Regions from separate parts of the Streptomyces sp. CA-251247 genome, predicted to be linked through region 2. Evidence: riboswitches for the same ligand, from Rfam matches in the RefSeq annotation. Region 2 holds a riboswitch; each other region holds the start of a gene.
What was found. Region 2 has a riboswitch for cyclic di-AMP ahead of ACQPWZ_RS27295 (M23 family metallopeptidase). Riboswitches for the same ligand answer to the same signal wherever they lie in the genome.

Region 1 (7,683 bases), 1.2 Mb from region 2:
GACCTGGACCAGCTGATGGTTCCCGTCGAGACGGCCTGTGTGGACCATCCGGACCTCATCGCCCAGAACGTGCAAGTCAGTGGAATCGGCCATCTCGCCCTGCCGGTCCACCCTGCCGTCGCCGCCGGAATCCGGCAGGCACTCGAGACGAGCACATCGCCGGCGGACGCGTCCGGAGCCGTTTCGGTTGCCTGAGTCACGGCCCCAGCGGTTACGGATTGTCGAACGTTTTTCGAACGTAGGGCCAAAGCTCTGCCCACAGTCCGCCGAAACACGGCCGAATGCCCTTTTCCTGATTGCCTAAAACCTGCGGAAGATTGTCGCCGTCGCATACCGCCGGGTACAGTCGCCGCCACTGCGTTCGCTCCGGGACCTGACTCCACCGTGGCCCCTGAACACAGGTCCTGCTGCCGAGGCGAGAGAGAAGTTGGTGAACGACCAGCACGCCCACGCCGGGTACGTCGGATATGACGGGTACCCCTCCGGCAGCTTTGAAACCGACCCGCTCTTCGGTGCGCTTCCGGGGCACGAGGCCGGACACAGCGGTCAGTACGACTCGTCCCAGTGGGACACCGGGTCGCACCAGGCAGGCACCGCCGGTTACGACGTGTACGGCGCGCAGCACCAGGCAGAGCAGGCCCAGCAGTTCACCGAGGCCACCGGCCAGTACGACGCCACCGGCCAGTACGCCACCGCCGGTCAGTACGACATGACGGGCCAGTACGACACCACCGCGCAGTACGACGCCGGGGTTCAGGCCGGGGTTCCCTACGACCCGAGCGGCCAGTACGACACCACCGGTCAGTGGGACGCCTCCGCGTGGAACCAGGGTGCGCAGACAGGCCAGTTCGAGACGGCCGCCGCCACCTTCTCGTACGAAGCCACCGGTCAGTGGGCAGTGCCGGGTTACGAGACCGGCACCTACGACGCCACTGCCTGGAACACGGGCGCGGAAGCCGTCGTACCGCAACAGTTCACGCCTGAGCAGGAGTTCGGCACCGAACTGCTGCCGGAGTTCTCCGGTGAGTACACCCCGGACCACACGCAGGAGTACGCGGAGCAGTACGAGCCCGAGGCCACGCCCGGCTACGACTCCGCCGTCGAGAACGTCCCGGACACGCAGTACGCGTCGGAGTACGACACCGCGTACGGGTCCGAGTTCGACACCGACCACGAGACCGAGCAGCACACCGACGACAGCACGGCCGTGGACGCCGACTCCGTCGAGGCGCCGGGGGACGAGCCGGAGCTCGAGCCCGCGCTCATCGGTGCCACCCCGGTCACGCCGCGCCCCGTCCGCCGGTCCGGCGGCAGCCGCGGCCGCCGCCGCACTCCGGCCAAGCGTTCCGCACTGCTCACCGTCGCCGTGCCCTCCGCCTGTGTGATGGGCGTCGCGGGCATCGCCGCCGCTTCGGTCAGCGGCCTCAGCGGCGGCGAGACCAAGGAGGGCGGCACCCAGAACCTGGCTGCTGCCGATCCGGCCTCGGTCAAGCCGGCCGCCGCGAACAACAAGATGGACACGCAGCTGGCCGCGCTCAGCGCCGATGCCCGCGACTTCGGCGACCGCGCCTCCCGCACCCAGGAACGCCTCGACCTCAAGGCGCGCCAGGAAGCGGATCGCAAGAAGCGGCTGGAGGAGGCCAAGCGTCTCGAGGCGCTGCGCCCCAAGTTCGTTCTTCCCGTGAAGCAGGGCGGCCTCAGCGCCTACTACGGCCAGGCGGGCGTCAACTGGATGTCCCTGCACTCGGGCATCGACTTCCCGGTGTCGTACGGCACCGAGGTGATGGCAGCGACCGACGGCACCGTCCGTACGCAGTACAACAGCGCCTACGGCAACATGGCCATCGTGACCGCGGCGGACGGCACCGAGACCTGGTACTGCCACTTGAGCACCACCAAGATCCGGTCCGGCTCGGTCAAGGCCGGTGACGTCATCGCGTACTCCGGCAATTCCGGCAACTCCACCGGCCCGCACCTCCACTTCGAGGTCCGGCCCGGCGGCGGCGCGGCGATCGACCCGCTGCCGTGGCTGCGCAGCCACGGCCTCGACCCCGCGTAGCCCGACCCCGCCGTAGCCCGTACATCAGCCGGACACGGTCACCCGCACGTCTCCACGCAGCCGTCTGCCGGCCGCGCTCGTCGCGGCCGGCCGGCACCCCTGCTTGCTGCTAGAGCTTCTGCACCGGTGCGTACCTCAGCAGCAGCCGCTTCGGCTTGGCGTCGCCGAAGTCGATCGTCGCCTGTGCGTCGGCGCCCGACCCCTTCACCTCGGTGACGGTCCCCAGGCCGAACTGGTCGTGGGTCACACGATCGCCGACCGCCAGCGAGATCACCGGCTTGTCGGTCGTCCGCCTGGTGGCGAACCCCGACGCCCCGCCGCCCGACCGTGAGCGCGACGACGACAGCGACGAGGCGATACCCGCGGTCGGTCCGGCGGGCGCTGCCATCGGGCCGGTGCGCTTCCAGTCCAGGTGCTGTCCCGGGATCTCCTCGAGGAACCGCGACGGCGGGTTGTACGAGGGCTGCCCCCAGGCGCTGCGCATGGAGGAGCGCGTCAGATAGAGGCGCTCGCGGGCCCGCGTGATGCCGACGTACGCCAGCCGGCGCTCCTCCTCCAGTTCCTTGGCCTGGCCGAGCGCGCGCATGTGCGGGAAGACGCCGTCCTCCATGCCGGTCAGGAACACCACCGGGAACTCGAGGCCCTTGGCGGTGTGCAGCGTCATCAGGGTGATGACTCCGGAGCCGTCCTCGTCCTCGTCGGGGATCTGGTCGGAGTCGGCGACGAGCGCGACCTTCTCCAGGAACTCGGCGAGGGTGCCCGCACCCTCCTCCTCGGCCCGCTCCTGCTCGAACTCCAGCGCCACCGCTGCCAGTTCCTGGAGGTTCTCGATCCGTGTCTCGTCCTGCGGGTCGGTCGAGGCCTGCAGTTCGGCGAGATAGCCGGTCCGCTCCAGGACGGCTTCGAGGACGGTGGCCGGTCCGGCGCCCGATTCGACGACCGTACGCAGCTCCTCCATCAGCACGTTGAACCGCTTGACGGCGTTGGCCGAGCGGGCCGCCATGCCGTACGCCTCGTCCACCCGTCGCAGCGCCTGCGGGAAGGTGATCTTCTCGCGCAGGGCGAGCGCGTCGATCATCGCCTCGGCACGGTCGCCGATGCCGCGCTTGGGGACGTTGAGGATGCGGCGCAGCGGGACGTTGTCCTCGGGGTTGGCGAGGACGCGCAGGTAGGCCAGGACGTCCCGGACCTCCTTGCGCTCGTAGAAGCGGACTCCGCCGACGACCTTGTAGGGCAGGCCGACCCGGATGAAGATCTCTTCGAAGACCCGGGACTGTGCGTTCGTCCGGTAGAAGACGGCGACGTCACCGGCTTTGGCGTCGCCCGCGTCCGTGAGCCGGTCGATCTCGTCGGCGACGAACTGGGCCTCGTCGTGCTCGGTGTCGGCCACATAGCCGGTGATCCGGGCTCCCGCGCCGGCGTTCGTCCACAGGTTCTTGGGACGGCGGCTCTCGTTGCGCTCGATGACGGCGTTGGCGGCGGAGAGGATCGTCTGGGTCGAGCGGTAGTTCTGCTCCAGCAGGATCGTCTTCGCGTCCGGGTAGTCCTCCTCGAACTGGAGGATGTTGCGGATGGTCGCGCCGCGGAAGGCGTAGATCGACTGGTCGGCGTCGCCGACGACGCACAGCTCGGCGGGGGGCAGGTCCTCCTGCCCGGTGCCCACCAGCTCGCGTACGAGCGTGTACTGAGCGTGGTTGGTGTCCTGGTACTCGTCCACCAGCACATGGCGGAAGCGCCGCTGGTAGTGCTCGGCGACGTCCGGGAACGCCTGGAGCAGATGGACGGTGGTCATGATGATGTCGTCGAAGTCCAGGGCGTTGGCCTCGCGCAGCCGCGCCTGGTACATCCGGTACGCCTCGGCCAGCGTCTTGTCGAAGCCTCCCCCGGAGCCCTCGGCCTCGCTGCCCCCGCCGACCTGGTCGGCGTAGCTCTCCTCGTCGATCAGCTCGTTCTTGAGGTTCGAGATCTTGGCGCTGAAGGCCTTCGGCGGGAACTTCTTGGGGTCGAGATCGAGATCACGGCAGACGAGCGCCATGAGCCGCTTGGAGTCGGCCGCGTCGTAGATCGAGAACGACGAGGTGAAGCCGAGCTTCTTGGACTCCCGGCGCAGGATGCGGACGCAGGCGCTGTGGAAGGTCATGACCCACATGGCGTTGGCGCGCGGGCCGACCAGCTGCTCGACGCGCTCCTTCATCTCGCCGGCGGCCTTGTTGGTGAAGGTGATCGCCAGTATCTGGCCGGGGTGGACGCTGCGCGTCCCCAGCAGATGGGCGATCCGGTGCGTGAGCACGCGGGTCTTGCCGGAACCGGCGCCGGCCACGATGAGCAGCGGCGATCCGGTGTGGACCACGGCGGCGCGCTGCTGTTCGTTCAGTCCGTCCAGCAGGGCGGCGGGGTCCACGATCGTGCGCGGGGCGCCGTTGCCGTGGTAGGCGTCCCGGGCCGGGGGCACGTCGAACGCGCCCTGGAAGAGATCGTCCGGGATCTCCTCTCCGGGCCCGTCTCCGGGCTCCTCGGGGTGCGGCGGGGGCTCCTCCGAGGTGTGCTGGAGGTTCGCCAGGAAGCTGTCGTCAAAGAGGCTGCTCATCGCTCTACGAGTCTAGGCCGCGGCACTGACAGCTCGCGGCCGCATTGCCATACGGCCCCCGCGGCACGGCCCGAGGGCCGCGGTGACCCGGCCGGAGCGCCGGGACAACGCGACGCGTTCGACGCCGTACGCCCGGTCCCGTAGCACCGATGCACCCAATCCCGCACGACTCCGGCAACACTCTGCACCTTTTCGAACGCATTGCGTCATCTCGCGAGCATGTCGACCGCCCGATCGATAAGGTCACGAAAATGTATCGGGCATATCGAACATCAACCTTCACAGGAGCCACACGAGTTGGCTAGCGTGCTCGATCAGGCAGCCCGTCCCCCGCGGCGATCCACGCCAAACGGGCAGTCAGCGCCGAATTCGGGCTTTTCCCAGAGAAGTTCGGAACCGGGGACCCACCATGCACAACCGGGGTGAATCGGACCCGCACCAGCACGGTCCGTAGGGCGATCTTCCGTTCCGCCCGAACCCGACAGCTAACCCGGTAGGCGGTCAACGGAAGAAGGAGATGTCGGCCTTGGCGTCGCATCGCAAAACGCGAAGTCGAACCGTGAAGACCTCCCCCGCCGTCGGTTTCACGACGGCAGCCCTCGCATCCGTCACGCTGCTGTCGACGCAGAGCGCCAACGCGGCGCCGAGCGACCCGAAGCCGTCGGTCGAAGAGGTGCAGAAGAAGGTCGATGACCTGTACCGGCAGGCCGGCACCGAGACGCAGAAGTACAACCAGGCGAAAGAGGCGACGGAGGAGAAGCGGCAGCAGGTCGGCAAGCTCCTCGACGAGAACGCGCAGCGCACGGAGAAGCTGAACGAGTCCCGCCAGGTGCTCGGCAACTACGCGGCCGCGCAGTACCGCACGGGCGCGGTCGCCCCGACCGCCGCGCTGCTGTTCGCGGACAGCCCCCAGCAGTACTTCGACCAGACCCAGCTGATGGACCGCATGACGGACCGTCAGCGGGATGTGATCGCCGACTACGAGACCCAGCGGGCAGCCGCCGCCAAGCAGCGGGCCGCGGCGACCGAGAGCCTGGAGTCCCTCACCCGGTCGCAGCGGGCGCTGCGCACCAGCAAGCAGGATGTGCAGGCGAAGCTCGCCGAGGCACGCGAGCTGCTGTCGAGGCTGACCGCCGAGGAGAAGGCGCGACTGGCCGCGATCGAGCGCAAGAAGGCGGACGAGGCCCGCCGCAAGGCCGAGCAGAAGGCCGAGCAGGAGGCGAAGGCCGAGGCCGAGCGGCAGCGCCGGGAGAAGGAGCGCGAACAGAACCAGGGCGGCGGCACGGGCACCGCGCCCGGGGCCGGCACGGGCTCCGGCTCGTCCGACGGCACCTCCACCGCCAAGGCCGCCAAGGTCCTGGACTTCGCGCGCGCCCAGATCGGCAAGCCGTACGTCTGGGGCGCGGCCGGACCCAGCTCGTACGACTGCTCGGGGCTGACGCAGGCCGCCTGGAAGACCGCGGGCGTGAGCCTGCCGCGCACCACCTGGGACCAGGTGAAGACCGGCAAGCGGGTCGAGACGAAGGACCTGCTCCCGGGGGACCTGGTCTTCTTCTACGACGACATCAGCCACGTGGGCATCTACATCGGTGACGGCAAGATGATCCACGCCCCGAAGCCGGGGGCGAACGTCCGCGAGGAGTCGATCTTCTACATGCCGATCCACGGCAGCGTTCGCCCGGCCTGAGCCGGCCGCACACCGGACGCCCGGGCCCGAGGGTGCCCGGGCGTTCTGCTGCCCGGAGTGCCCACGGCCCGGGGCGTTCTCAGGTCCGGTGCAGCGCGCTCACGTCCACAGCGTGGCGATGAAGATGTTCGCGACCGTCAGCCCGCCCACCGCGGCGAACAGCGGCTTCTCCACCGACTCCTCGTCCCGCTTGACGTAGACCAGCCCCAGGATCACCACCAGCACCGCCAGCTTGATGCCGATCTTGAGGTTGTTCACCGTCTGGTCGTCCGCCTGGTTGAGGCCCACCAGCGCCACACCCGTGACGAGCATCGTCAGCGCGCCGTGCAGCATCGCCGGGCTGAAGCGCGCCGTTCCCTCGGCCATCGCCTTCATCTGCGTGAGGAAGCCGCCCAGCAGGGACGCGATGCCGATGATGTGCAGGGCGACGAAGACATTGATGAGTACGTCCATGCGGCGGAGCCTAACTCCCGCCATATCACCCCCTTCAGGCCGGGTGAGCCTCATTCGGCACATCGGTCACACCGGCGTCGAGAAAGGTCGTGACCGGGCGGGACCGGCTTGCAGAAGGCGCAGCGGGATGTCCACCTTCGGGCACATTCGGTCCTTGCCTCTCCCTGCCGTGACCCCCAGGTTTAGCGTCCTGCCTCAGATGACCGACTCCCCACCGCCGCCGCAGCACCGGGCGGCAGTCGGCCGTCACGCCGAGAGATCCGGCGGCGGACCGCTCCCCTGTGCGGGCCGCCGCCGGACCCGGACCCGCAGGGATGACGGAAGGACGTACACGCACCCGTGGCCGCGCACCGGAAACCCAAGCAGCATCTCCTCTCCGGGCCCGCCGCCCGTACCGCCGCCACCCTCGCGCTCGCAGGAGCGGCGTCCGCGACCGCCTTCGACGGAGTCGGGCACGCGGAACCCGCTCTCACGCCGGCCCAGGTCAAGGACAAGGCGGACAAGCTGTACCAGGAGGCGGAGGTTGCCACGGAGGAGTACAACGGGGCCAAGGAGCGGACCGCGGCGGCGCGTGCATCGGTGGACCGGCTGCGCGACGAGGCCGCCCGCAGGACCGACCGCCTCAATTCCTCCCGCAACGCGCTCGGTTCGATCGCCACCGCCCAGTACCGCGCCGGAAGCATCGACCCGGCTCTTCAACTGGCGCTCACCTCCGACCCTGACGAGTACCTGGAGCGGGCCGCCCTCGCCGAACGCACGGGTGAGCGGCAGGCCGCCGCGATCGCCGGGGTGCACCAGCAGCTGGTGGAGATCGGCCGGCTGCGGGCGCAGGCGGGCGAGCGGATGGAGAGCCTGAAGGACCGGCAGGCGGAACTGGCCCGGCACAAGGCGACCGTG
Region 2 (7,683 bases):
CGGCAACCCGGTCAACGCCGCGTCGATGCTCGCCGTGCTCGGCCTGGGCGCCCAGGGTGGCGAGGAGATCGTGCTGGCCTCCGAAGCGGACGGCGCCGACGCCGCCCTGGACCGGCTCGCCAAGCTGGTGGCCGAGGGCCTCGACGAGCTTCCCGAGACCGTCTGACCACCCGACGGTCCTGCGGCAAGGAGCCGCGGCATCCCGAATACGGGAGGCCGCGGCTCTTGCATTTCGCCGCCCGACTCTCGGCGATTTCCCGGGCGTCCTGGCCATATGGACGACATTGCCCTGCCATTCCGATCCTGTGAAAGGAATTCGGGCAGCCGGAAAGAAGCCCTGCAAACAACTCCCTCTTTGTATACGGCGCGACTGTTAATTGCGGACGCTCGCGGTGTTTACGGGATGTTGCGAAGTCCTCACGTGTTCCGTGATCCGCAGCCGGTGCGCGGCAGCCGCCCGCTCGGTGTGCAGGGCGGTCAGCGCCCGGGCCCGTTCGGCGTCGCCCCGCGCGACGGCATCCACGATCGCGCCGTGCTCGGCCCACGACTCGACGGGCGCGGCCGGCTGCTCCACGACGTACATCCAGGCGATCTTGTGCCGCAGCTGGGTGAGCAGAGCGATCAGGCCCGGGCTGCCGGAAGCCTGGGCGAGCGTCTCGTGGAACCAGCCGCCGAGCGAGCGCAGATCCTCACCCTGACCACGGCGGGCGCGCTCCTGGCCCAGCCTCACCAGGCCGCGCAGCACCTTGAGATGGGCCTCGGTGCGCCGCTGGGCCGCCCGGGCAGCGCCCAGCGGCTCCAGCAGCATCCGCACCTCCAGCAGGTCGGCCGCCTCCCGCTCGGTCGGCTCCGCCACACACGCGCCCGCGTGACGCCGGGTGGTGACGAAGCCCTCCGACTCCAGGGTCCGCAGGGCCTCGCGCACCGGGACGCGGGAGACACCGTAACGGCGGGCCAGCTGCTCCTCGGTGAGTCTGCTGCCGCGCCGGAACACACCGGAGACGATGTCGTCGCGGATCGCCGTGCATACCGAGTGCGCGGGAATGCGCATGACCGAACCTCCGCTTTAATCCGCGCGAAACGCAGCCGATTGACGACCGTTCGGTGACTCTATTGCAGCGGTCCACATTTTCCGATGCCCGGCGGGCATTCATGGATATCTTTTGGCCAGTTACCGGCGTACACCGCGCGGCATACCCACACCGGCATACCCACACCGGCACACATACATCGGCGCACACGGAAGGCCCCGGCGGTGGGCCGGGGCCTTGGGTGCGGTACGCGGACGTCGGGCGCGCGGCGCCTCTCGGCCGCCCAAGCCGTTTTCAGACGGTCGAGCCGTTCAGACGGTCGAGCGATCAGGCGGTCACGCGGCTCAGATGGTGACGCCGTGCGAGCGCAGGTACGCGACCGGGTCGATGTCCGATCCGTACTCGGCGCCGCTGCGGGCCTCGAAGTGCAGGTGCGGTCCGGTGGTGTTGCCGGTCGAGCCGGCGAGGCCGATCTGCCGGCCCGGGGTGACGGTCTCGCCGACCGACACGTTCAGCGACGAGAGGTGGCCGTACTGGGTGTACGAGCCGTCCTTCATCTTGATCACCACGTTGTTGCCGTAGGCGCCGCCCCAGCCGGCCTCGACGACGGTGCCCGCGCCGACCGCGTGCACCGGGGTGCCGGTGGCGGCGTGGAAGTCGATGCCGGTGTGGCTGCCGGAGGACCAGACGGCTCCCCCGGCCTGGTAGCCGGTGGAGACGTACGAGCCGGAGACGGGTGACACGAAGGCGTTCAGGCGCTTGCGCTCGGCCTCGCGGGCGGCACGCTCCCGGGCCTCGCGGGCCTCCTTGGCGCGGGCCTCGGCCTTGCGCTTGGCCTCGGCGGCGGCCTTGGCGCGGGCGACGGCCTCTTCGGCCTCCTGCTCCTGGGCCGCGGCCTGGTCGGCTATCTCGGTGGCGAGCGAGTCGGCGGCGACGGCCGTGCTCAGGCCGGTGCTCTCGAGAGTGACGGTGCCGGACTCGGGAGCGGCGGCTCCGGTCTCGGCGGCCAGCGACGGAGAGGCGAGGGTTCCGATGACGCCGGTGGTGGCCAGGGCCGCGACGCCGGCGATGCTCGCGCTTTTGCGCGCCATACGGCTCGGGGCACGGTGCTTCCCGGTGGGACGGGCGAACGCCATGAAGTGGCTGGTCCTTTCCTTCCTTCTCGCCTACCGGGTTAGCTGACGGGTTCGGAGCAGGAAGGTCTCCTACGGGCGCCTCCGCCGCAGCACAGCCGCGAAGGCATCCGATTCACCCCAGGGACTTCGTGTGGGTCCCCGGCTCCCCAGGCTCGCGCCTGACGGGGACTCGGCGATGGCTGTCCGTGCCGCGGATGCGGCGGTACTGGCGAACAGCCGGACCGACGCTAAGCGTGGCTACTTTCAATCACCAAACAGACAGCCCTGTTTGTAGCGCATGCCACAGGGCAGAGGGGAAGCCCCGCAGCAAATCGGGCAAACAGCGGAACCCCGGCATCGGGTGATGCCGGGGTTCCCTGGCCGCGCCCACCGCTCCACCGGACCGCGGAGACTGCTCCACCGGGAGGCAGAGGCAGCTCCGCCGAGAGGCAGGGGCGGGCCGACGGCCTCAATCAGCCGGTGACAACCGTCACTTCGCCGATACCGAGCGCCTTGACCGGCTCCTCGATCGCGGACGCGTCACCCACGAGCACCGTGACGAGACGGTCCTGGGGGAAAGCGCTGACGGCCGCGGCCGTCGCCTCCACCGTGCCCGTCTCGGCCAGCCGCACATACAGCTGCGCCTGGTAGTCGTCGGGCAGATGCTGCTCCACCTGGTCGACGAGCGTGCTCGCGACGGACGCGGCCGTCTCGTACTTCAGCGGGGCGACACCCACCAGGTTCTGTACGGCCACATCGCGCTCGGCGTCGGTGAGGCCCTCGGCCGCCAGCGTGCGCAGCACCTTCCACAGATCGTCCAGCGCCGGGCCGGTGTTGGGCGTGTCCACCGACCCGCTGATGGCGAGCATCGAGGCACCCGTGCCGTCGGGCGCCGAACGCAGGACCTGGCCGAAGGCCCGTACGCCGTAGGTGTAGCCCTTCTCCTCGCGCAGCACGCGGTCGAGACGCGAGGTGAGCGTGCCGCCGAGGCAGTACGCACCGAGCACCTGGGCGGGCCAGACGCGGTCGTGGCGGTCCGGGCCGACGCGGCCGATGAGCAGCTGCGTCTGTACGGCTCCGGGCCGGTCCACGATGATCACGCGGCCCGTGTCGTCGGCGGTGATCGCCGGGACGGGCCGGGACTCCGCGGTGTCGCCCGTCCAGTCGCCGAGGGTCTCGGCGAGCACGGCGTCGAGGTCGACCCCGGTGAGATCGCCGACGATCACCGCGGTCGCGGTCGCGGGCCGGACGTGGGCGTCGTAGAACGCCCGGACGCCCGCGGCGTCGATCCGGGCCACCGTCTCCTCGGAGCCCTGACGCGGGCGCGACATCCGCAGCGAGGCCGGGAAGAGCTGCTTGGACAGCTCCTTGGCGGCGCGGCGGGCCGGGTTGGCCATCTCGTGCGGGATCTCGTCCAGCCGGTTGCGCACCAGCCGCTCGACCTCGCTGTCGTCGAAGGCGGGCGCGCGCAGCGCCTCGGCGAGCAGCCCGAGCGCCTTGAGCAGCCGGGACACCGGCACCTCCAGCGAGACCCGGACTCCGGCGTGGTCGGCGTGCGCGTCGAGGGTGGCCCCGCAGCGCTCCAGCTCGGCGGCGAACTCCTCGGCGGAGTGTTTGTCGGTGCCCTCGGACAGGGCGCGCGCCATGATCGTGGCGACGCCGTCGAGGCCCTCCGGCTCGGCGTCGAGCGGGGCGTCGAGAGAGATCTCGACGGCCACGACCTGCTGGCCGGGGCGGTGGCAGCGCAGCACGGTCAGACCGTTGTCCAGGGTGCCGCGATCAGGCGCGGGGAAGGCCCACGGCTTGGCGGTACCCGCCTGCGGCTGCGGGTGGAACGTCATGGCGGTCAACGGCACGGCGGCGTCGCTCACTGGTCCGCCCCTTCTTCCGAGTTGCTCTGGTCGTCCTGGTCGTCCTGGTCGGCGGAGACCGGTTCGTACACCAGCACCGCCCTGTTGTCGGGGCGCAGCCGGGCCTGGGCGACCGCCTGCACCTCCTCGGCGGTGATGTCCAGCACGCGGTTGACGGCCGTCAGCGCGAGCTGCGGGTCGCCGAACAGCACGGCGTAACGGGCCAGTTCGTCGGCGCGGCCGGCGACGGTGCTGAGCCGGTCCAGCCATTCGCGCTCCAGCTGCGCCTGCGCGCGCTCCATCTCCTCAGGCGTCGGACCCTCGGCGGCGAACCGCGCGAGCTCGTCGTCGACGGCGGACTCGATCTGCGGGACCTCGACGCCGGCGGACGTCTTCACGTCCAGCCAGCCGAGCGAGGGGGCACCGGACAGACGCAGCAGGCCGAACCCGGCGGCGACGGCCGTACGGTCCCGCCGCACCAGACGGTTGTGCAGCCGGGAGGACTCGCCGCCGCCGAGGACGGTGAGCGCCAGGTCGGCGGCGTCGGCCTCGCGGGTGCCGTCGTGCGGGAGCCGGTAGGCGGCCATCAGCGCACGCGACGGGACCTCCTCCCGGATCTCCTCGCGCAGCTGCTCACCGATGATCTCCGGCAGGGAGCCGTCGCGCGGCGGCTGCTTGCCGTCGTGGGAGGGGATGGAGCCGAAGTACTTCTCGATCCAGGCGAGCGTGTGCTCCGGGTCGATGTCGCCGACGACCGACAGCACCGCGTTGTTCGGCGCGTAGTACGTACGGAAGAAGGCGCGGGCGTCCTCGAGGGTCGCGGCGTCGAGGTCGGCCATCGAGCCGATCGGGGTGTGGTGGTACGGGTGGCCCTCGGGGTAGGCGAGGGCGGTCAGCTTCTCGAACGCCGTGCCGTACGGCACATTGTCGTAGCGCTGACGGCGCTCGTTCTTGACGACATCGCGCTGGTTCTCCATGGACTCGTCGTCGAGGGCGGCGAGCAGGGAGCCCATGCGGTCGGCCTCCAGCCAGAGCGCCAGCTCCAACTGGTGGGTGGGCATCGTCTCGAAATAGTTGGTGCGCTCGAAGCTGGTGGTGCCGTTCAGCGAGCCGCCGGCGCCCTGCACGAGCTCGAAGTGACCGTTCCCCTTCACCTGGCCCGAGCCCTGGAACATCAGGTGCTCGAAGAGGTGAGCAAGCCCTGTACGGCCCTTGACCTCGTGGCGCGAGCCCACGTCGTACCAGAGGCAGACCGCGGCGACCGGGGTCAGGTGGTCCTCGGAGAGCACCACGCGCAAGCCGTTGGCCAGCCGATGCTCAGTCGCTGTCAGGCCGCCGGAGCCGGCCTGCGCTGTGGCCGTGTGACCCATGGGCATGTACGTCCCTTCGATCGCGATATGGAGAGTGCTGCCACTGTATGCAAGCGGGCTGACACCTGGCGAAGTTCCCGGGTCGTGGTCTGCGTTGTCAGTGGGACGGTCCACAATGGTCCGCGTCAGATCCAGATCCGGTACGTGAAGGAGCAGCAGCCGCGATGGCCCGCCGCAGCACGAAGACCCCTCCGCCCGACGACTTCGAGGAGCGGATCCTCGACATCGACGTCGTCGACGAGATGCAGGGCTCCTTCCTCGAGTACGCGTACTCCGTGATCTACTCGCGCGCCCTGCCCGACGCCCGCGACGGCATGAAGCCGGTGCACCGCCGCATCGTCTACCAGATGAACGAGATGGGCCTGCGGCCCGACCGCGGATACGTCAAGTGTGCACGTGTCGTCGGCGAGGTGATGGGCAAGCTCCACCCCCATGGCGACGCCTCGATCTACGACGCCCTGGTGCGGATGGCGCAGCCCTTCTCCATGCGGGTGCCCCTGGTCGACGGGCACGGAAACTTCGGTTCGCTCGGCAATGACGACCCGCCCGCGGCGATGCGTTACACCGAGTGCCGGATGGCCGACGCGACGTCGCTGATGACGGAGTCGATCGACGAGGACACCGTCGATTTCTCGCCGAACTACGACGGCCAGGAGCGGGAACCGGTCGCTCTTCCGGCAGCCTTCCCGAACCTTCTGGTCAACGGCGCGTCCGGGATCGCGGTCGGCATGGCGACGAACATGCCGCCGCACAACCTGGGCGAGGTCATCGCCGCGGCCCGCCATCTGATCAAGCACCCGGGCGCGGACCTCGAGACCCTCATGCGGTACGTCCCGGGGCCGGACCTGCCGACCGGCGGGCGGATCGTGGGCCTCACGGGCATCAAGGACGCGTACGAGTCCGGCCGCGGCACCTTCAAGATCCGTGCCACGGTCACGATCGAGGACGTCACGCCGCGCCGCAAGGGCCTCGTCGTCACCGAACTGCCCTTCACGGTGGGCCCGGAGAAGGTGATCGCGAAGATCAAGGACCTCGTCGCCGCGAAGAAGCTCCAGGGCATCGCGGACGTCAAGGACCTCACCGACCGTGCGCACGGCCTGCGCCTGGTCATCGAGATCAAGAACGGGTTCGTTCCCGAGGCCGTCCTGGAGCAGCTCTACAAGCTGACGCCGATGGAGGAGTCCTTCGGCATCAACAACGTGGCGCTGGTGGACGGCCAGCCGCTGACGCTGGGGCTTAAGGAGCTGCTGGAGGTCTACCTCGACCACCGCTTCGAGGTCGTGCGCCGGCGCAGCGAGTTCCGCCGCACCAAGCGCCGCGACCGGCTTCACCTGGTCGAGGGCCTGCTCGTCGCCCTGATCGACATCGACGAGGTCATCCGGCTCATCCGGTCCAGCGAGAACTCCGCGGAGGCGAAGCAGCGGCTGATCGAGCGCTTCTCGCTGAGCGACATCCAGACCCAGTACATCCTCGACACCCCGCTGCGCCGGCTGACCAAGTTCGACCGGCTGGAGCTGGAGAGCGAGCGCGACCGGCTGAACACCGAGATCGACGAGCTGACGGCGATCCTGGAGTCCGACGCCGAGCTGCGGAAGCTGGTCTCGGGCGAACTGGCCGCGGTGGCGAAGAAGTTCGGCACCGACCGGCGCACGGTGCTGCTGGAGACCGGCGCCACGCCGGTCGCGGCGGTGGCGCTGGAGGTCGCCGACGACCCGTGCCGGGTGCTGCTGTCCTCGACCGGACTGCTGGCGCGTACCGTCACCGGCGAGCCGATCCCGGACGACGAGGTCAAGCGCTCCAAGCACGACGTGATCGTCTCCGCCGTCCCCGCGACCGCGCGAGGCGATGTGGGAGCGGTGACGTCGACGGGCAGGCTGCTGCGGATCTCGGTGATCGACCTGCCACAGCTGCCGCACACCGCGTCCGCGCCGAACCTGTCGGGAGGTGCGCCGCTCTCGGAGTTCCTCTCGCTGGAGACGGACGAGACGGTGATCTGCCTGACCACGCTCGACGAGTCGTCCCCGGGCCTCGCGCTCGGCACACTCCAGGGTGTCGTCAAGCGGGTGGTGCCCGACTATCCGGCGAACAAGGACGAGCTGGAGGTCATCACCCTCAAGGAGGGCGACCGGATCGTCGGCGGCGTCGAGCTGCGGACCGGCGAGGAGGACCTGGTCTTCATCGCCTCCGACGCCCAGTTGCTGCGCTACCAGGCGTCGCAGGTGCGGCCGCAGGGCCGGGCGGCGGGCGGCATGGCCGGTATCAAGCTCGCGGACGGCGCACAGGTGATCTCGTTCACCGCGGTGGACCCGGCCGCGGA
Region 3 (7,683 bases), 2.2 Mb from region 2:
CTGTATCTGATCTTCAACGAGGGCTACACGGCGACGTCCGGCAGGGCGCTGCACCGCGCCGACCTGGCCCGTGAGGCGATCCGGCTCACCCGGGCCATACGCCGTCTGCTGCCGCAGGAGGGTGCGGTCACCGGTCTGCTGGCGCTGATGCTGCTCACCGACGCCCGCAGCTCCGCGCGGACCGGGCCGGGCGGGGAGCTGATCCCGCTCGACGAGCAGGACCGCGGGCTCTGGGACCGCGCGGCGATCGACGAGGGATCGGCGCTGGTGGAGGAGGCGCTGGGGCAGGGGCCGGCCGGGGTGTACCAGCTTCAGGCGGCGATCGCGGCGCTGCACGACGAGGCCGTGAGCGCCGAGGACACGGACTGGCCGCAGATCCTCGCACTGTACGACCTGGTCGTACGGCTGGCTCCGGAGCCGATGGCCGAGCTCGGGCGGGCCGTCGCCGTCGCGATGGTGCACGGGCCCGAGGCCGGGCTCGCGGAGCTCGACGGGCTGGAGGACGGGTTGGCGGGCCACCACCGGCTGGACGCCGTACGCGCGCATCTGCTGGAGAAGGCCGGGGACGTCGAGGGTGCTCGCGCCGCCTACCAGCTGGCCGCCCAGCGCACGCTGAGCATCCCCGAGGCGCGCTATCTCCGGGCCCGGGCGTCCCGGCTGCTGCCCTGACCCGCGCTCCGGCCCATAACGGACGACCACCGGCCCACTCGCTGCCGAAAACGCCGCTTGACCTTTACGCAGCGTCAAGATTTAGCGTCTGAGTCATGGAGTGGTCGATCCAGGAGATTGCCCGGCGCGCCGGGACGACGAGCCGCACGCTGCGGCACTACGGCGAGCTCGGTCTGCTCGTGCCCACCCGGGTGGGCAGCAACGGCTATCGCTATTACGGACCGGACGCGCTCGTGCGGCTGCAGCGGATCCTGCTGCTCCGCGAGCTCGGTCTCGGTCTGCCCGCGATCGCCGAGGTGCTCGAAGGGCAACGGGACACGGGCGCCGCGCTGCGGGCTCATCTGCGCCTCCTGGAGCAGGAACGCGAACGCATCGGGCGGCAGATCGCCTCGGTGCGGACCACTCTCCACAAGACCGAGAGAGGGGAAGAACTCATGGCCGAGGAAGTGTTCGACGGCTTCGACCACACGCAGTACGAGCAGGAGGTGACCGAGCGCTGGGGCCGGGACGCGTACGAGACGGGCGACCGCTGGTGGCGCTCGCTCAGCGACGAGGAGAAGCGCGCCTTCCAGGACGAGCAGGTCTCCATCGCCCAGGCCTTCGCCCAGGCGCTCCGGGACGGCCGGTCCGCCGAGAGTGACGAGGTGCAGGCGATCACCGCGCGGCAGTACGCCTGGCTGTCGACGACCGCGACGCCCTCGAAGTCGTACTTCATCGGTCTCGGCGAGATGTACGTGGCGGATCCGCGCTTCACCGCCGCGTACGACCGGCACGGCGAGGGGACCGCCGTCCTGGTCCGCGACGCGATGAAGGTGTACGGGGAGCGGCACCTCACCGACGAGTGATCAGTGTCGGCCCCGCCGGTCTCCGCTGCCGGCCCCCAGTTGCTGGGTCCTCAGCCGCTGGTCAGCGGCCGGGCAACGCTCTCACCAGTTCCTCGTCGGTCGCGGGGCGGGCGGCGGCGAGGGTGCTGCGCAGCCGTTCCACGTCCAGGCCGGGGGCGGTGCGCGCCCGCAGCAGCAGGGTGCCGCGGCGCTGGACGACGTAGTGGGACACCGTGCCGTCGACGTGACGCTGCTTGACGACGGTGAAACCGTCCCCGGCGTCCAGGCAGACGATCTGGCCGGGGAGTTCCTCGGGGCAGCCCGCGTCGGGCCGCACGGTGACCTCGTAGTCGAAGCCGGGGACGGAGCCGGGCCGCCCGCCCGCGCTGTAGTGGAGACGGAAGTCCGCGTCGAGACGGCCGCTGCCCGGTTCCGTCTCGAAGCCGCCGGGGGGATCGATGACCAGCAGCTGGGCGCGGGGGAGGGGGCTGTTCGCCAGTGCGCCCGCCAGCCTGTCGTCCGGCGCGCCGGGCTGGAGCATGTACGCGGCCAGGCCGATCGCGGGCGCCATCAGCGCGGCGGCGGCCCGGACGAGCGGGCCGCCCCTTCGACGCACGAGCGGGCGGACTCTTCGATGCACGAGCGGGCGGACGATCGGCGGACGTACGTTCGTCGGCACGGACTGTTTCCCCCTCATGCGCGAGATGGTGACCCACCGGAAACGTGAGCGACAGAGCGGGGGCGCCATCAATTGGAGTTGATCTTGCTCCGGATGGCGTAGAGTGGTGTTTACCGACGCGGGGTGGAGCAGCTCGGTAGCTCGCTGGGCTCATAACCCAGAGGTCGCAGGTTCAAATCCTGTCCCCGCTACTGAAACAGCGGCCCGGCACTCGTCTCGAGTGCCGGGCCGCTGTTGTTTCCCCGTCTGCGGGCCCGCGTTTCGCCCGGTTGGCCGACGGAGAGTCGCTCAGCGGCGCGGCTCCGGACAGCCTGGGTAGGGCGCGGTACCGTCCGCAGCCGTGGGCGGACCGGGGAGGAGAGCACCGTTGGCGCAGTTCCAGCAGAGTCGCGTGTACGGCGCCCGCCGCTTCCTCCGCGCCCTGCCCACGCTGATGATCATCGGTGGGCTGGTCTTCGACCTGGCGACTCCGGCGCAGTTCACGGCCGTGCCGCTGTTCGCCGCCGCCCCGCTGGTCGCCGCTCCGTTCTTCTCCTGGCTCACCACGCTGGTGACGGGTATCACGGCGACCCTCGCGGTACTGGGGCTGCACTTCTACAACCAGACCGCCGACGAGGTCACGGCGTACACCGAGGTCTTCACGCTCATCACCGTCTCCGGACTCGCGCTGCTCATCAACACCGTCGTCAGACGGAGCGGGGAGCGGCTCGCCTCCGCCCGGGTCATCGCCGAGACCGCGCAGCGTGCCGTGCTGCCCACGCCCGCCGACCGGATCGGCGGGCTGCACGTCGCGGCACGGTACGAGGCCGCGCTCGCCGACGCGTTCATCGGCGGCGACCTGTTCGCCGTGCAGGAGACGGCCTTCGGGGTGCGGCTGGTGGTCGGCGACGTACGCGGCAAGGGGCTGGAGGCCGTCGAGACGGTGGCCGTCGTCATCGGCGCGTTCCGGGAGGCGGCCGAACAGGAGAGCTCTCTGGAGGGCGTCGCCCAGCGCCTGGAGCGGGCGCTGGCGCGCGAGGGCACGCGCCGGGACAGCCTGGACGCGGTCGAGGGCTTTACCACCGCCGTACTGGGGGAGATCCCGCGCGGCGCCGGAATCGTCCGGCTGGTGAACCGTGGCCACCCGGAACCCATCATCCTGTACGCCAACGGCGACCTGGAATTCCTGGAGCCGTCGAGGGCCGCGCTGCCGCTGGGCATGGGCGACCTGGAGGCCTGGCCGGACCAGGCGGTGGAGTATCCGCTGCCGACGGGGGCGACGTTGCTGCTCTACACGGACGGTGTCAGCGAGGCGCGCAACGCGGCCGGTGAGTTCTACGATCCCGGCGCGCGGCTCTCCGGACGGCTTTTTCCCGGGCCCGACGAACTGCTCGACGCGCTCGTCGACGACGTGCGCCGGTACACCGGCGGCGGCTCGAAGGACGACATGGCGCTGCTGGCAGTCGCCCGGCCGGCGGAGGGGCAGCCGGAGCGCCGTAGGACGGTGCCGGTCGTGCCGCCCGCGTGAGGGGCGCCCGGGCTCCGCGTCACCGTCTCGGGTGTCTCGCCGCATGAGGCTGTGCGAGTCGGGCGGTGGACCGCGGAACTGTCGGTGGGCCTGCGCCGGATGAGCCGTGTGCGTGGGCCGCGGAACGGCTCGGTGGGCTCGCCCGGATGAGCCGTGTGGGCGGTCTCGGGCACTCGCGGACCCTCCCGGGTGTCTCGTCTGCTCGGCCCGCTCGGGCACCCGTGCACGCTGCGTAGTGGGAAGATCCCCCTCCGCATACCATTTGACGACCCGTCAGTAATGTGACGACACCCGAAGGGCGATCAAGTCGCCCGAATCCGGCCGCTTGTGTCCCGATTGGTCCCGTGGGAAGTCGTTAACGATCACCCGGAACAGCTTGGAATACGGTCCTCGCGTCTATTAACGTTCGATAACGCAGCGCGGTCGTCCCAGCCGTCGTCAGGACGGCGCCGTGCGCGTGCGCCGAATTCCGCAAGGGAACCGGGGAACCAATCCTTGGGGTGAATCGGGCACCTTCCACCGCGACTTCCGCGGCGGGTGGCGCTCGTAGGAGACCTTCCTGCTCCGAACCCGTCAGCTAACCCGGTAGGCGAGAAGGAAGGAAAGGAGCACGCCTCAGTGGCGTCCAACAGGCCTGCCCCAGAAGCACCCTTCGCCAATGACTTCTTCGGTGCGGAGGGCGCGGAGCGGTCCCTCGAAGAGTGGAACCCCACCGAGGACTCCGTCCGTCCGGTGCGCGGTCGGCACCGTGTCGCCAAGCAGCGCGGCGGACTTGCCCGAAGCTCCACCGTGCTCGGCGTCGGCGTGATCGCCGCGGTCGGCGCGGGCGGCATCGCGACCGCGCAGGACAAACCCGCGGTCTCCATATCCCTTCCCGACGCGCTCTCGGACAATCTGCCCGACGCCAAGTCTCTTCCCGGCGTCGGTTCTTTCATGTCCGACGACTCCTCGGAGGTCGTGGACGAGGCGGCCACGTACTCGGCGATGGGCATCGCCTACGCCGACACCGCCTCCGACAGCGACCAGGGCGGCGCCGGCGAGGCGCTGCGCTCCCGCATCCTCCAGCAGGCCGAGCAGCAGGAGGCCAAGGCGGTCGCCTCGGCCAAGGCGGCAGCCGCGAAGGCCGCGGCGGACAAGGCCGAGGCCGCGGCGAAGAAGAAGGCGGAAGAGGCGGCAGCGAAGGTCGCCGCCGCGAAGAAGAAGGCCGAGGAGGAGGCGAAGGCCAAGGCGGAGGCCGCGCGTCTCGCGCAGCTGGCCAAGAGCTACTCGCTCCCCACCTCCTCGTACACGATCACTTCCACGTACGGCGAGTCCGGCTCCCTGTGGTCCTCGGGCCAGCACACCGGCCTGGACTTCGCCGCCCCGACGGGTACGCCCGCCAAGGCCGTTCACAACGGCACCGTGAAGTCGGCGGGCTGGTCCGGCTCGTACGGCTACCGCATCGTTCTCGAACTCGAGGACGGCACCGAGGTCTGGTACGCGCACCTGTCGTCGATGACCGCGAGCGCCGGCCAGAAGGTGGCGACGGGCGAGACGATCGGCCGCGTCGGCGCCACGGGCAATGTGACGGGCGCGCACCTGCACCTCGAGGTCCACACCCCCGGCGGCTCGGGCTTGGACCCGATGGCCTGGCTGCGGGACAAGGGCCTGACTCCCTGATCCTGCGGGACCGTTCCCGCGAATCTCGGTCCCCGGCAGTCCTGGCGCTCACCCCCCGACGCCAGGACTGCCGGTTTTTGTTGCACTCGGTTCTCAGGGTTGCGGGCGGGATTCCGGCGCCTACCGGTGCGCGGTCAGGTCCGGTACGGGTTGTACGCGCCGTAGTCGCGGTGCGGAGGCGGCGCGTGCACCCGCCCGGTGGCCCGTGCCGCGTACGTCAGCGCCGGCGCCGCCACGTCCCTGCGCTGCCACAGGTGGTGCAGCAGCTCCTGCTCGCGCTCCACGAAGTCCGGGTCCGCCGCGCCCCGGTGGGCCCGGTGGCGCAGGAACGCCAGCGAGGTCGCGAAGTGCTGGTACTCCGACACCGCGTGCGCCGCGGTCGGCCCGTGCATGCGCCGGGCCACATCCCGGGCGAGGGTGCGCGCCCGCATCGACGACAGCGCGGGCGGCTGGTCCGCCGACAGCCAGCCGGCCGCGGCGTAGGCCGGCAACTCGGCGGCTATCGTCCGCAGTTCCCGTTGCCGGCTCCATATCGTGAGCCAGGTCAGCAGCCCGAAGACGGGCACCATGAACGCTCCGTACACGAGATAGAAGCCCCACGGGCCGAACAGGGACGTCGAGCCGTTCCACAGCGCGTGCATGCCCATCGCCAGCGCGAGTCCGAGCAGCGGCAGCACGATGCGCCGGACGCGCATGCGCCGTGAGGCCAGCGCGGCGACGCCGAAGCCGATACCGGTCAGCACCGTGAAGAGCGGGTGCGCGAACGGGGACATGACGATCCGTACGAAGAACGTCGCCGCGGTCACCGAGGCGATCCCGGAGAAGCCCATCTGCTGGTCCTCGCCGAAGGCGTTGCCCAGATAGAGGATGTTCTCGGTGAACGCGAAGCCCGTCGCGGTGAACCCGGCGGCCACGACGCCGTCGACGATGCCGCGGAAGTCCTGTCTGCGGAAGCGGAAGAGCAGCAGGATCGCCGCGGCCTTCGCGCTCTCCTCGACGACCGGCGCGATGACCGTCGCGCCCAGCGTGTCCGCGCCCGTGGGGTCCGCTGTGGCGGTGGCTATCCATTGCGTCGCGAAGGTGTTGGCGATGATCGCCACGAGGGCGGCGGCGAACGCGCCCCAGGCGAAGGCGAACAGGAGATTCCGCCAGGGGCCCGGCTCGACCCGGTCCAGCCAGCGGAACGCGGCGGTGAGCAGAGGCACCGGCAGGGTCGCCAGGCCGAGGCCGACCAGGAAGCCCTGGGTGCCGGTCTGCTCCCGTACGAGCGACAGGATGACGAGGCCCGAGAGGGCGAGGAGCGTGATCAGCACCCCTGCCCGGACGGCCTTGCTGTGCCAGAACCGGGAGACACGGCGGGGCTTGTAGCGCCACCGGGCACGCTCCGGTACAGCGGCGAGCAGCTCGTCGACACGCTGCTGCTCGAACGCCGGGACCGCGGGGTGCGGTGGATGGTGCTGCGGGGGCGACGACTCGGACACCCACTGACCCTAACGAGGGACACCGACAACGGGCGACGGCGCGTGGGGGTTGGCTGCCCTTGGCCGGGGCGGGTGGCTGCGCGCCGGGCGCGCGCCGCCGTTCTGTCGGCGTTTCGTCCGGCGTTTCGTCCGGCGCACGCCGCCGTTCGCCGGAGTCAGGCTCCTGCGGTGCGGCGGAACAGCAGGTCGTGCACCTTGTGGCCCTTGTCGATGCCCTGGCCCTCGAACCGCGTGAGCGGCCGGGAGTCGGGGCGTGGCGCGAAACCGCCGTGCTCCTGGGTGTTCTCGAAGTCCGGATGGGCCGAGAGCACCTCGAGCATCTGCTCCGCGTACGACTCCCAGTCCGTGGCGCAGTGCACGACAGCGCCGGGCTTCAGCGAGCCGGCGACGAGGCTGAGGAACTCGGGCTGGATCAGGCGGCGCTTGTGGTGCCGCTTCTTGGGCCAGGGGTCGGGGAAGTAGACGCGCAGACCGTCGAGCGAGCGGGGGGCGAGCATCTCGCGGAGGAGGATGATCGCGTCGCCGTTGGCGACCCGGATGTTGGAGAGGCCGTTGCGCTCGGCGAGGGCGAGGAGGTTGCCCTGGCCGGGGGTGTGGACGTCGACGGCGAGGATGCCGGTGGTGGGGTCGGCGGCTGCCATCTGGGCGGTGGCCTCGCCCATGCCGAAGCCGATCTCGAGGACGACGGGCAGCCCGTCGAACATGGCCTCCAGGTCGAGGACGCGGTGCCCGTCGATGTCGAAGCCCCAGATGGGCCAGAGCCGCTGGAGAGCATCGCCCTGCCCGGCGGTGACACGACTGCGCCGCGGCTGAAAACTGCGAATGCGCCGCTCGTGGTGCGACCCGGCGGGGTCGGGAGTGGGC
Region 4 (7,683 bases), 2.8 Mb from region 2:
GACCGTGACGGTCGCCTCGCCGTAGCGCATCTTCTTCAGAATGCGCCGGGCTGCGTACAGGCCTACGTACCCACCGCCTACTACGAGGATCCGGGGACGCTCCGTGGTGCTCATGCCATCGAGTATCCACCCCCCTCGGAGGGGGTGCTCGTGAGCCCCTTCACAAGGAGTGGACCCACCTCTGCTACACTGCGCGGCCCACGTGATGGAGGTCATGATCCCGAAAGGGAACCGGCCCTCCGTCGGAGTCGTTGTTCACCCCCTGTGAGCTGCCCGCTTGAGCGGGGCCCGAGGTGAACCACCGTCGCGGCCCCGCCGGTCGGCGGCTGTCCGGACCGGCCGGGCCCGCGCCCGGCGAGCCCCCGCCGCCGGGCCTCGACAGCCATTCGGCCCCCTGAAGCGCCCACCAGGGACCATTTCCTTGTGAAGAACTTCACGAAGTTCGTTCGGCGGCGACGGACCAGGCGATCCCGTCCAGGATGTCGTGCTCGCTCACGACCACTTCCCCGGCTCCGATCCGCTCCATGACGGCGAGCAGGACGAGGGCTCCGGCGGCGATGACGTCCACTCTCCCCGGGTGCATCACGGGGATCGCCGCCCGCTCGTCGTGGGTGGACTCCAGGAGCCTGCGCGTCACCTCGGCGACCTTCTCGTAGGAGATCCGCGCGTGGTGGATCGCCGTGGAGTCGTACGCGTCGAGGCCGAGCGCGATGCCCGCGACGGTGGTCACCGAACCGGCGAGACCGACGAGGGTGCCGGCGCCGCTCAGCGGGACGGTCAGCTCCGCGAGATCGAGCGCCGCCTCGATGTCCGCCCGTATGGCGGCGACCTCGGCGGCGGCCGGCGGATCGCTGCGCACATGGCGTTCGGTCAGCCGTACGCAGCCGATGTCGACGGACCGGGCGGCCTCGACGGTGCGCCGGCCGATGACGAACTCGGTGGACCCGCCGCCGATGTCGACGACCAGGCGCTCCTCGTCACCGGCGAGCTCCTTGGTGGCGCCGGTGAAGGAGAACTCCGCCTCCTGGTCACCCGTGATCACCTCGGGCTCGACGCCCAGGATGTCGAGGACGCCCCGGACGAAGTCCCCTCTGTTCTCGGCGTCCCGGGAGGCGGAGGTGGCGACGAAGCGCACCTTCTGCGCACCGTGCTCCTTGATGACGTCCGCGTACTCGCGGCAGGCCGCGAAGGTGCGCTCCAGCGCCTCGGGGGCAAGACGGCCGGTGCGGTCGACGCCCTGACCGAGACGGACGATGGTCATCCGGCGGTCGAGGTCGACGAGTTCGCCGGTGGCGGGGTCCGCGTCGGCGACGAGCAGCCGGATCGAGTTCGTGCCGCAGTCGACGGCGGCGACCCTCGTCATGCCGGGCCGCCGTCGTCGCCGGCGCCCGCTGCGGTGTCCGCCGCCGTGCCCGCGGCCGCCGCGCCCGGCTCGTCCACGATCCCCGCGGAGACGCACGGGCCCTTGCGCCACCACTCCGGCAGCATCGCGATCGCCTCGTCGCCCAGCGGGTTGACCCCCGGGCCCGCCGCCAGCGAGTGGCCCACCAGGACGTGCAGGCACTTCACCCGGTCCGGCATACCGCCCGCGCTCGGGAAGTTCGCCAGGACCTCGATGGCGTCACGGCGCGCGATGTAGTCCTCGTGGGCCGCCCGGTAGGCCGCCGCCAGCTCCGGATCCGTGGCGAGGCGCTCGGTCATCTCCTTCATCACGCCGTTCGCCTCCAGCGTGCCGATCGCCGACGCCGCCCGCGGGCAGGTCAGGTAGTACAGCGTCGGGAACGGGGTGCCGTCCGGAAGCCGGGGCGCCGTCTCGACGACATCGGGCTGCCCGCAGGGACAGCGGTGCGCGATGGCGCGCAGTCCGCGCGGCGGACGCCCGAGCTGCTCCTTGAACGCGGCGATGTCCGCGTCGGTGGGCTCGGTCGGATCGGTGTGGGGAGGAGGGGTTTCCATGCCTGCCTTGGCTCTACGGTTCTACGGTTCTACTGGCGTGCGGTGCCGTCTACCGGCGGTCGGCGGTGTCGACGCCGTCCCAGACGTTGGAGTACCAGGGACGGTCGGCCGCCCCCTCCTCCGTACGGCGCTTCTCCGCGACTTCGGGGTCGATCATGGTGTAGCCGGTCTCGCCCGGCATCACGTAGTGCAGATGCTCGCGGGCCAGCCGCTTGACGTACATGTCGTCCTGGAGGCGCGCCTTCTCGTCGCGCAGCTCCTCGACCTGCTGCTCCGCCTCGGCCATCCGACGCCTCTGCTCGGCCATGTCGGAACGCTGGGAGACGTACTGCCGCATCGGATAGGCGAGGGCGACGACGAGGGAACAGACGATCAGGGCGAGGAACGCCGCACGGCCGGTGAGCCGGGAGCGACGGGCCTGCCGCCGGGTCTGGGAGCGGTAGACACGAGCCGCGGTCTGCTCACCGAGCAGCCGCAGCCTGGTCGCGGTGGAGAACCGATCGCGGTCCTTCGCGGCCATGTCCTGCCTCCCCTGCTAGGGCCTGTCGTTGGTGCCGGGCTCGTGTGCCCCGGCCTGATCCACAACGACAGACCCTACGTGCGCACGTCCCCGGACACGGTACGGGACCGCGGCCGGGGACGTGTGGACGACTTGCTAGCCGCTAGGACCTGGACACGACCTAGCCCTTGAAGCGGGGGAAGGCGCTGCGGCCGGCGTACACCGCGGCGTCGTCGAGGATCTCCTCGATGCGCAGCAGCTGGTTGTACTTGGCGACGCGCTCGGAGCGGGCCGGGGCGCCGGTCTTGATCTGGCCGCAGTTGGTGGCGACGGCGAGGTCGGCGATGGTGACGTCCTCGGTCTCACCGGAGCGGTGGGACATCATGCACTTGAAACCGTTGCGCTGGGCCAGCTCGACGGCGTCCAGGGTCTCGGTCAGCGAACCGATCTGGTTGACCTTGACCAGCAGGGCGTTGGCGGAGCCCTCCTCGATACCGCGGGCGAGGCGCTCGGGGTTGGTGACGAACAGGTCGTCGCCGACGATCTGGACCTTGCTGCCCAGCTTGTCGTGCAGGACCTTCCAGCCGGCCCAGTCGTCCTCGAACAGCGGGTCCTCGATGGAGACCAGCGGGTAGGAGGCGACGAGCTCCTCGTAGTACTCGGTCATCTCGGCGGCCGAGCGGGACTTGCCCTCGAACTCGTACGCGCCGTCCTTGTAGAACTCGGACGCGGCGACGTCGAGCGCGAGCGCGATGTCCTTGCCGGGGGCGTAGCCGGCTTCCTTGATGGCCTCGAGGATCAGGTCCAGGGCGGCGCGGTTGGAGTCGAGGTTCGGCGCGAAGCCGCCCTCGTCACCGAGACCGGTGGACAGGCCCTTGGTCTTCAGCACCTTCTTCAGGGTGTGGTAGACCTCGGCGCCCCAGCGCAGGGCCTCGGAGAAGGACTCCGCGCCGATCGGGGCGATCATGAACTCCTGGATGTCCACATTGGAGTCGGCGTGCGAGCCGCCGTTCAGGATGTTCATCATCGGAACGGGCAGCAGGTGCGCGTTCGGGCCGCCCAGGTAGCGGAAGAGCGGCAGGTCGGAGGCCTCGGAGGCGGCGTGGGCCACGGCGAGGGAGACGCCGAGGATGGCGTTGGCGCCGAGCGAGGACTTGTCCGGGGTGGCGTCCAGGTCGAACATCGCCTGGTCGATCAGGCGCTGCTCGGTGGCGTCATAGCCGACGAGCTCGGGGCCGATCTGCTCGATGACGGCGAGGACGGCCTTCTCGACACCCTTGCCCTGGTAGCGGTTCTGGTCACCGTCGCGGAGCTCGAGAGCCTCGAACGCACCGGTGGATGCGCCGGACGGAACTGCAGCACGACCCGTGCTGCCGTCGTCGAGGCCAACCTCGACCTCGACCGTGGGGTTGCCTCGGGAGTCCAGGATTTCCCGGGCTACGACGACGTCGATGGACGGCACGAGCATCTCCTTCTGGGATGTGACGCTTGGAGTGCAGGGTCTCATTGGCCTTGCGGCACGAGCCTAACCGGCGGCGGGGCATCAGCCGCCCGATGCCCGCCTCCTGGGACGAAAAAGGGCATGAACAGCGGGTGCTGGGGACAAAACGCCCCCAATCTACCCATGGGTAACAGAGAGAACCCCGGCCCGGCGCGTACGGGGGATGCGCTCCGGACCGGGGTGGTCTGTGTCCCGGGGGTGCGGGCCGGCGCAGGTGCGCCGGCCCGGGTGGGTCAGCTCAGGTGGAGCTGCTGGCCCGGGTGGATCACGTCGGCGTCGGTGACGACGCCCTTGTTCAGCTCGAACAGCTTCTCCCAGCCGCCCTTGACCTTCTCGGCCTTGGCGATCTTGCTGAGCGTGTCACCGGCCTTGACCTTGTACTCGCCGTCGCCCTTCTTGAAGGACTTGGCGGCCGGCTTCGAGGACTTCGCCGGGGCGGGGGCCTCGGCGCGCTCGGAGCGGGTGGTCGGGGCCTCGGCACGCTGCTGCGGCTGGGCCTCCTGCGCGGAGCCGGCGTCGTTGGCGGCGTTGGACAGGTTCACGCCGCAGTTCGGCCATGCACCCTTGCCCTGGCCCGCGAGGACCTTCTCGGCTATCTGGATCTGCTGCGCCTTCGAGGCCTGGTCGGCGGTCGAGGCGAACTGGGTACCGCCGTAGGCGGCCCAGGTGGAGGCGGAGAACTGCAGGCCGCCGTAGTACCCGTTACCCGTGTTGATCGACCAGTTGCCGCCGGCCTCGCACTGCGCGACCTGGTCCCACTCGGACGTGGTCGCGGCGGAGGCGGTGGTGGCGCCGAGCAGCGGGGCGGCGACAGCCGCACCGGTGATGCCGGCGAGCGTGGCGATACGGGTGGCCTTGGACGGGCGACGGTGCTTGGCCTTGCCGGAAAACAGCATGGAACATCTCTCTCACCGACGCCTACGAGGTGAGCTGTCGGGTTCGGGCCAAGTGAGTTGCCCGGCCGCGCAGTCGTGCGCACGGCTCCACCCCAAGCCGGTACCCGCAGTTCATCTTCAACTGCCGGGGCCGGCGCTTACCTTGGTTCCCCCGCTCCTGCCTACGGCGCATACGCGTCGACTACTCCCCCGACCGACGGCAGGATTCGGCGTGACGGTCAGCGGTGCCCGCGATGGCGAGCGGTTCAGACCGTAAACACAGAGCTCCCCGATGTTCAAAGACGAACATCGGGGAGAAAACGCCCATCCCGCCCCTCCGGAACCGTGCGTTTCTGCAGGTCGAGGGCGGAATGCCCCGTTCCGCCGGGCAAGATGGGCGAGTTGCGGCAAAGAGACCCTTGTCTCAGTTGCACGATTTGGACAAAGGCGCCTGTACTGCCCCTACTTCGGGTCGAGCTCCAGGCTCTGGCCAGGCAGGATCAGGTCGGGGTCGTCACCGACGGTCTCCGCGTTCGCCTTGTAGAGGGAACTCCAGCCTCCCGGCAGCTTCTGCGCGGCCGCGATGGCCGACAGGGAGTCGCCCGGGCGGACGGTGTACGAACCGGGCGTGGCGTCCGCGCCGTTCGTCTCGGCCGGCTTGCCGGCCTCATCGGCCGCACCCTCGCCGTCGCGTGCCGCATCGTCATCGCGCGAGGCATGGCGCCCCGCTTCGCGCTCATTGTCCGTATTGCCCGGCCCGGTCGTTCCGGTCGCCCCGGTCGACTCCGGCTCCGTCGGCTCGGCGGCGGGTTCGCCGCGGTGCTTGCCGGTGGCGCTGCCGCTGTCACCGGTCCCGCTGTTGCCGATGCCCTGCGTCGGGGCCGGCGCGGGCTCGGCCGTCTCGGAGGGCGAGGCGGACTTCGAGGGCGCCAGCGAGGCGAGGGGGTTGTCGGACGTCGCCGGCGCGCTCTGCTCCCCGGAGGGGGAGGCTCCCGGGTCGACACCGGTGCCGGTGCCGTCCTGCGTCAGCCCGGCGATGCCCGCGCAGGTCGCCCACGCCTCGGGGCCCTGGGCCTCCAGGACCTTCTCGGCGACGGCTATCTGCTGGGAGCGGCTGGCGAGGTCGGCCCGGTCCGCGTAGTCCGTGCCACCGAAGTCCTCCCACGTCTCCTGGGCGAACTGCAGACCGCCGTAGTAGCCGTTGTCCATGTCGGCACTCCACTGGCCGCCGCTCTCGCAGGCCGCGACGCGGTCCCAGGTGGCGGCGTCGGCGGCGGAGGCCGAACCCGCACCGAGAAGGGGGATCGCGATGGCCGATCCCGTCACCCCTGCCGCGACAACGATGGCCGGAGCCTGACGGGGACGACGGTGACGACCTTGGCCGGAAAGCATGCGGGTGCCCTTCGAGTGACTACAGATAACAACTGATGTCTTCTGAGACGACCGTGAAAGTAGCCGGATTCGATCGTGTGTCACAAGTCGATGCAGCGGAGATCACGTGAAAGTCACAGTCTTGACGGATCGTCAGCTGTGCCCAGGTGTGAACTCAACGGGCAGACTTCGCAATCCACGCATAATGAGACCCCCACGCCAGCGCAAATCGGCCGGATCGCCCGCAAGCCGCAAGTCCGGCATTCTCCGGAGCAGCGTGGCGATCGCGGTCTGGCCCTCCAACCGGGCCAGCGGTGCGCCGAGGCAGTAGTGGATGCCGTGCCCGTAACCGAGGTGCTGGTTGTCGCGCCGGGAGAGGTCGAGCGCATCGGGGTCCGTGAACCGCTCCGGGTCCCGGTCGGCGGCCGCGAGCACCACGAGCACCGGGTCGCCCGCCGCGATCTCCTGGCCGCCGATGACGAGGGACTCCGTGGCGAAGCGCCAGGTGGCGAGCTCCACGGGGCCGTCGTAGCGCAGGAGTTCCTCCACGCCCGTCTCCAGCAGCGCGCTCTCGCCGGCGGCGAGGGAGGCCTGCAGCCGCTCGCGCTGCTCCGGGTGGCGCAGCAGCGCGTACACACCGTTCCCGATGAGGTTCACCGTTGTCTCGAAACCGGCGAACAGCAGGATGAAGGCCATCGCGGCGGCCTCGTTCTCGGTGAGGTGCTCGCCGTGGTCGCTCGCCCGGATCAGCCCGGAGATCAGATCGTCGCCGGGATCCTCGCGCTTGCGGTGGATCAGCTCGGCGAGATACCCCCGCATCTTCTTCACCGACCGCGCGACACCTCCGCGCGGACCGCCCCCGTGACGGATCATCATGCCCGCCCAGTCCCGGAAGTCGTCCTGGTCCTCCGGCGGGACACCGAGCAGATCGCAGATGGCGTAGATGGGGAGCGGAAAGGCGAACTCGTGGATGAGGTCCGCCTCCCCCTTTTCCACGAAGCCGTCGATGAGCTGATCGGTCAACTGTTGAACACGCGGCGCGAATTCGGCGACGCGCCGCGGGGTGAACGCCTTGGAGACGAGCCGCCGCAGCCGGGTGTGGTCGGGCGGGTCGATATTGAGCAGATGCGTCATCAGCTCGGCCTTGCGCTCGCCGGGAATCCCCGTCTTCCCCTTCGCGTGCGCGGGCTCGTCGTGGTGCGCGGGATTCTTCGACAGCCGCTGGTCGGCGAGAGCCTGCTTGGCATCGGCGTACCGGGTCACGAGCCACGCCTCCACCCCGCTGGGCAGCCGGGTGCGGTGCACGGGCGCGTGCTCGCGCAGCCAGGCGTACGCGGGATAGGGGTCGGTGGCGAACTCCCAGGTGAACAGCTCGGGCCGGTCGGTCACCGCTCGACGGCCTTGATCTCGTCCCGGTAGACGCGGGCGGCGGCACGCAGCGCGGCCTCCGGGTCGACCCCGGCCGCCTCGGCACGGACGGC

Region 1: another riboswitch for cyclic di-AMP. It lies ahead of ACQPWZ_RS22075 (NlpC/P60 family protein); the one in region 2 lies ahead of ACQPWZ_RS27295 (M23 family metallopeptidase).
Region 3: another riboswitch for cyclic di-AMP. It lies ahead of ACQPWZ_RS17095 (M23 family metallopeptidase); the one in region 2 lies ahead of ACQPWZ_RS27295 (M23 family metallopeptidase).
Region 4: another riboswitch for cyclic di-AMP. It lies ahead of ACQPWZ_RS14800 (transglycosylase family protein); the one in region 2 lies ahead of ACQPWZ_RS27295 (M23 family metallopeptidase).

Annotation. Positions count from the first base shown of each region.
Region 1 covers NZ_CP191861.1:4,968,041-4,975,723, reverse strand. The annotation lists gene ACQPWZ_RS22090 (esterase/lipase family protein) at 1-195, shown strand, start outside; gene ACQPWZ_RS22085 (M23 family metallopeptidase) at 431-2,059, shown strand; gene pcrA (DNA helicase PcrA) at 2,169-4,646, opposite strand; cyclic di-AMP (ydaO/yuaA leader) riboswitch at 4,998-5,161, shown strand; gene ACQPWZ_RS22075 (NlpC/P60 family protein) at 5,164-6,333, shown strand; gene ACQPWZ_RS22070 (hypothetical protein) at 6,433-6,786, opposite strand; gene ACQPWZ_RS22065 (NlpC/P60 family protein) at 7,126-7,683, shown strand, end outside.
Region 2 covers NZ_CP191861.1:6,142,284-6,149,966, reverse strand. The annotation lists gene ACQPWZ_RS27305 (HPr family phosphocarrier protein) at 1-166, shown strand, start outside; gene ACQPWZ_RS27300 (GntR family transcriptional regulator) at 374-1,051, opposite strand; gene ACQPWZ_RS27295 (M23 family metallopeptidase) at 1,376-2,167, opposite strand; cyclic di-AMP (ydaO/yuaA leader) riboswitch at 2,181-2,352, opposite strand; gene ACQPWZ_RS27290 (M16 family metallopeptidase) at 2,620-3,987, opposite strand; gene ACQPWZ_RS27285 (M16 family metallopeptidase) at 4,014-5,366, opposite strand; gene ACQPWZ_RS27280 (DNA gyrase/topoisomerase IV subunit A) at 5,531-7,683, shown strand, end outside.
Region 3 covers NZ_CP191861.1:3,905,919-3,913,601, reverse strand. The annotation lists gene ACQPWZ_RS17120 (RNA polymerase sigma factor) at 1-669, shown strand, start outside; gene ACQPWZ_RS17115 (MerR family transcriptional regulator) at 765-1,514, shown strand; gene ACQPWZ_RS17110 (hypothetical protein) at 1,576-2,172, opposite strand; tRNA gene ACQPWZ_RS17105 (tRNA-Met) at 2,290-2,363, shown strand; gene ACQPWZ_RS17100 (PP2C family protein-serine/threonine phosphatase) at 2,540-3,679, shown strand; cyclic di-AMP (ydaO/yuaA leader) riboswitch at 4,130-4,286, shown strand; gene ACQPWZ_RS17095 (M23 family metallopeptidase) at 4,298-5,338, shown strand; gene ACQPWZ_RS17090 (PrsW family intramembrane metalloprotease) at 5,473-6,819, opposite strand; gene trmB (tRNA (guanosine(46)-N7)-methyltransferase TrmB) at 6,975-7,683, opposite strand, start outside.
Region 4 covers NZ_CP191861.1:3,381,499-3,389,181, forward strand. The annotation lists gene ACQPWZ_RS14775 (NAD(P)/FAD-dependent oxidoreductase) at 1-114, opposite strand, end outside; gene ACQPWZ_RS14780 (exopolyphosphatase) at 434-1,363, opposite strand; gene ACQPWZ_RS14785 (DUF501 domain-containing protein) at 1,360-1,956, opposite strand; gene ACQPWZ_RS14790 (FtsB family cell division protein) at 2,006-2,476, opposite strand; gene eno (phosphopyruvate hydratase) at 2,637-3,923, opposite strand; gene ACQPWZ_RS14800 (transglycosylase family protein) at 4,190-4,852, opposite strand; cyclic di-AMP (ydaO/yuaA leader) riboswitch at 4,857-5,031, opposite strand; gene ACQPWZ_RS14805 (transglycosylase family protein) at 5,294-6,223, opposite strand; gene ACQPWZ_RS14810 (cytochrome P450 family protein) at 6,356-7,591, opposite strand; gene ACQPWZ_RS14815 (nucleoside triphosphate pyrophosphohydrolase) at 7,588-7,683, opposite strand, start outside.